DNA from 2 places in the Chromohalobacter sp. genome. Region 1 is predicted to be linked to the other one. Evidence: predicted binding sites of a transcription regulator. Region 1 holds the regulator's gene; the other holds the start of a gene.
The links. Region 1 encodes FliA, which starts transcription of late flagellar genes. Its sites were predicted from a motif close to CTAAAGTTNNNNNNNNNNCNGCCGATA; they were not measured.
Positions count from the first base shown of each region.

Region 2: a site for FliA is predicted at 1,271-1,297, ahead of ABGX75_RS09605 (putative motility protein). Genes of this name have one in related genera too.

Region 1 is NZ_JBDOOX010000012.1:338,670-341,063, reverse strand. Features, by position in the region: gene ABGX75_RS11475 (diguanylate cyclase) at 1-448, shown strand, start outside; gene ABGX75_RS11470 (RNA polymerase sigma factor FliA) at 527-1,225, opposite strand; gene ABGX75_RS11465 (flagellar protein FlhE) at 1,365-1,781, opposite strand; gene ABGX75_RS11460 (hypothetical protein) at 1,832-2,275, opposite strand; gene flhF (flagellar biosynthesis protein FlhF) at 2,284-2,394, opposite strand, start outside.
Region 2 is NZ_JBDOOX010000011.1:37,361-39,754, reverse strand. Features, by position in the region: gene pepN (aminopeptidase N) at 1-77, shown strand, start outside; gene ABGX75_RS09615 (hypothetical protein) at 159-452, opposite strand; gene ABGX75_RS09610 (DUF1127 domain-containing protein) at 866-1,135, shown strand; gene ABGX75_RS09605 (putative motility protein) at 1,343-1,546, shown strand; gene ABGX75_RS09600 (HpcH/HpaI aldolase/citrate lyase family protein) at 1,616-2,380, opposite strand.

The DNA of each region.
Region 1 (2,394 bases):
CGAGGCCGAGCGCGGCGCCCCCTTCGCGTTGCTCATCGCCGATATCGACCATTTCAAGGATATCAACGATACCTACGGTCACCAGTTAGGCGATGAAGCTCTCAGGATCGTCGCCACCCGGCTCACCGAGCAACTCCGTGACGACGATGCCGTGGCACGCTATGGCGGCGAGGAATTTTGCATGCTGATGGCGATTCCCGAGCATCGGGTCGTGGAAGTCGCCGAACGTATTCGGCGGACCGTCGCCGCCACCCCCGTGACGCTCGACGACGGCAATGAACTCGCGCTCACGATCAGTATCGGCGCGACTTATTACGCTCCCGGCCTGGACGAGGACAGCATGTTCGAACGAGCCGACGAAGCGCTTTATGAAGCCAAGGAGTATGGGCGCAATCGTACCGTCATGCTAAACGCCGCAACGCCTACGGCACGTGACGAAGAAGAGTGACGAAGAAGGGTGACGACGGCTGCGCCTTGCGGTAGAAATACCCTGGCACCGCACCGGCGACCTACGAGGGCGATGCCACTAGGCCGCCAGCCGGGAACGCAGCCTGGCGACCGCCTGGCTATGCAACTGACAAACCCGCGATTCGCTGACGCCCAGCACGGCACCGATTTCCTTGAGGTTGAGCTCTTCCTGGTAATAAAGGCCCAGCAAGAGTTTTTCGCGCTCGGGCAGGTGTTCGATGGCCGCGACGAGATGCGTGCGCGCATCGCCTTGCAGCAAGGCATCGTGGGGGGTGGCCGGCGCCGTGTCGCCACCAGGGGGCTCGCCCAGCTCGGATACGACGTCGTCGAATCCCAGAAGGTAGCCGTTGTTGGCATCCAGCAGCAACTGGTGATATTCCTCGACACTCATCCCCAGCGCGTTGGCGATCTCGCGCTCGTCCGGGGCGCGCCCCAGGGTCTGCTCGAGCTTGTGCACCGCCTGATCCAGGGCACGCGCGCTGCGCCGCACGCTGCGCGGCATCCAGTCACGACTGCGCAACTCATCGATCATCGCACCACGCACACGCTGATTGGCAAAGGTGGAGAAGCTCGCCCCTTGCGTGGCATCGAAACGCTCCAGCGCATCGAGCAAGCCCACCATGCCGGCTTGAATGAGATCGTCGAGTTCGACACTGGCCGGCAGACGCACCTGTAGCGCCAACGCATGACGCCTGACCAGCGGCATGTATTGCTCGAGCAGTGCATGTTGGTCGATTTTGCCCTGTGCCGTATACATCACTTTCGCCTCGGATGTTCGGATCGGCGCGTAGCGCGACGCTCCCGCATGCCATTATTGAGGTTACGGGTCACCTCACAAGGCGGGAATAACCACCGCTTGAGGGGCCTTTTCCCGATTTTGCCCTGCTCGCCCAGGCTCATCGGTAGTTCACGATCAACTGCACCCGGCCAATCCGGATGCTCGAAGATGCCGTTTCATCACGTCGGAAACGCAACACGAACGGCACATCGGCCGGCAGCCCCTCGAAACGCCGGGTACCGCCACGCCCCGACGCCAGTGCCACGCAACGTCGGGGATGACAGAGCCAGGCACGTACCGCGTGCCGGTCGTCGGATACTTCATAGCGCCAGGAGATCCGGGTGATACGTCCTCCGTCGACGTTCTCCGGCGCCGGCGAACGCAATTCGGGGGTGGATTCCGAGCGCCCCGGCGTCGTCAGCAACGGGCCGCGCGGCAGGGTTACCGCCCAGCTGCCGGCCTCCGCCGCAAGAGCGGGGGCAGCGTTCATGCCCGGCAACGCCAGCATGCCCATCATTAGGGTAAAGATCGCCATCAAGCGACTCCCGCCCTGGCGACACCGGCTCCTGGGCGACGTCGACCACGTCATCTCGTGCCACCGGACTCGGTCATGGGCAAGGTCTGGGCCAGCCAGTCGGCCGGGTCGGTGAACAGCTTGATTCCTAGAAAACGCCGTGCCGCGTCCACCAGGTTATCCAGCGGCATGTCCTGGGAGGCCGCCGGGTCGCGGATGATCAACAGGGGAGGCAGGCGCTCGCGCTGGGACCATTGCTTGAGGTCGCGATAAGCGCCCTGCAACCCTTCCGCCCCCGGCGCCACGCCGACCCCCCAGTACGGAGAGGAACGTTGCGCCGATGACACCTCGCCCAGCGCCAGGGGAAGCGTCTCCCAGGCCAGGCCACTGAGTGCCGAAAGACGTTCGCAGGTGGCATTCACCGCCTGGGGCGTGGGCCGCCCGATGGTCACCAGGCTGGCCTTGTCGCGACGTTGACTGGCGTAGGCGCGCAGGCCCGCTGCTTGATCGTTCATCGCCGTCCTCACTCATCCGGGGACAGCGCCACGTGCGCCGTCAGCAGATGGATCGACCCCGCCAGCAAGGTGTCGGGGCTCATGCGTTTGCGTTCCCCGGCCAGGCGCCGCACCACCGG
Region 2 (2,394 bases), on a different contig from region 1:
AGCTCGAGCGCATTCGCGCCGAGGAGCTCTCGCCCAACGTCTTCGAAATGGTCGAGCGCGCGCTGGCCGACGCCTGAGGCGCGTGCACGCGAGACGATGACGGCAAGACGCCGCTGCCCCGGCAGCGGCGTCTTCGTCTGGCACGCAAGGCGCTCGCTTCAGCGCATCAGCCAGCCGAGCACCAGCAGCCCGAGAAACAGCCAGATGATGCCGCCGACGAACGCACGCCTCACCAGCGCTCGGATGCCTCGATAGAGCATCCAGATGCCGATGACGAGCACGACCAGGTTGATGAGCGAGGGGTTGACGCCCAGCGAGCGGGCGAGGCCGTCGAAGAAGCGGTCGATGGCGACCCACAGCCCCGCGAACAGGGTGGAGAATGCGTCGACGACGATGCGCAAGGCATCGCCCAGGAACTCGCCGAGCCAGTGGAAGAATCTATCGATCTGCATGTCACATCCTTTTTGTGAGCGTGCTTGCGTGCGCGAGGCGCCTCATGCGCCATCCGGCGCGGGTCGTGCCATTCTATGCGGCAACGGCACGAGATGGCAGGGGGCACTCGGTGCAGCGGAGCGACCTGTTTACCCGGAGATTTGACGACGAGTCTCGTGGCGTCTAAAAATAATAAGTGAAGGCTTATTCAGTCTTCTTTCACTCAACGAGAGACAGCTCGATATGTCACCGATACAGGCCATGTGGGCAGGCAACGACTACGCAGTCATGAATCATGACCTGCGAGCCCCTGCCTGTCCGTGTGCCATCGACTGAGCTCTTCACTGGCCGCGGATCCTACCGCGGCTAGACTCGATCACCCTCTCGATTGTGTTTCCCGCCAGGATCCCGGCCTCGATCAGGAGACCGTGTGATGACTTTGTGGGAAATCCTTCGGGGAATGAAAAAAGCTGCGATTCAGCACCGCCGTAATCGGCAGACCTTCGATGACTTGGCACACTTGGATGCGCGTCTGCTGCGCGACATGGGGTTGTCTCGTGAGGGTGGTGTGGTGCGTCCGCTCGAGCCACTGGCCTTTCAACTCGAAAAGGGTAATGGTGCGCCGATGACGGGAATGCCTGCGCCAGGGGCGCGTCGCTCGCAAGCGGATTACTGTCCCCATTGCGGAGAAGCGCTGACGTAGCCTTGGCCGCGACTGTCCTGAGACGGTCGCGGCCAGTGCCATCGATCGCAAGGTGGAAAATGAAGGCAAGGTGGCCTTTATGCTTTTCCTCTTGCATGCTGAAAGTGCCGTGCGTTGGCTGTTGGTGGTGGGCGATGCAAGTTTTCTGCGCCCTAGCCGATAACAATAGGGCGCAACGCGCATTCATTCACTTGAAGGGGAAGTTTCATGGATACTGCCGTGAACGCTGCCGTGGGCACTGCGATGGCGCTGCAACAGCACAACGCCGATCAGCAGTCGCAGATGAGCCTGATCAAGGAGTCGTTGAATAATCAGGCGTCCCACGTGTCGCAGCTGATGGAATCCGTGTCACCGCAGCAGTCGCTTGCGACGACCGGCACCGTAGGCACGCAGATCAACACCTACGCCTGAACGTCGAAAATGCAGCGCGAAACGATGCCGTGGCCTCGCGCCACGGCATTTTTCTGCGCGCCGTCCTGCCTAGCCCTTGTAGCGTGACACGGTCTCCATGGCAGCCTGTCGCAACAGGCTGATATCGATACCCACGGCAATGAAGTCGAATCCCCATTGCGCATAGCGTCGGGCGTCCGCTTCGGCTGGCGCCAGAATGCCGGCCGCCTTGCCGGCGGCATGGGTCGCGTCCAGGGTATGCCGAATCATCGCCTGGACCTCGGGGTGAGTGGGGTCGCCGATGTGCCCGGTCTCCGTCGAGAGATCGAACGGGCCCACGAAGATGGCGTCGACCCCTGGCGTGGCGGCGATGGCCTCGGCGTTGTCGACCCCGCTGCGCGACTCCACCTGCACGATCAGGCATAACTCCTCATGCGCCTGGGCCATGTAGTCCTCGACGGCGCCCCAGCGCGTGGCGCGGGTCAGCCCGCCGCCCACGCCACGAAAGCCATGCGGCGGGTAGCGCGTGGCGGCGACCAGCTGCGCGGCCTGCTCGGCGGTATCGACCATGGGAATCATCAGCGTCTGGGTGCCGATGTCGAGCAGCTGCTTTATCAACGCCGGGTCGTGATTCACGGTGCGCACGACCGGTGCGCAAGGATAGGCGGCAAGCGCCTGCAGTTGCGCCAGGGTGGTCGGTACGATGTTGGGTGCATGCTCGCCATCGATCAACAGCCAGTCGAAGCCGGTGGTGGCCAGAATCTCCGCGGCGTAGCCGGTGGCGAAGCCGGCCCAGCAGCCGTAGCGGGTATCGCCGTCGAGCGCGGCCTTGAAGGGGTTGCGGGGCAGTTGCATGGCATGTGTCCTGG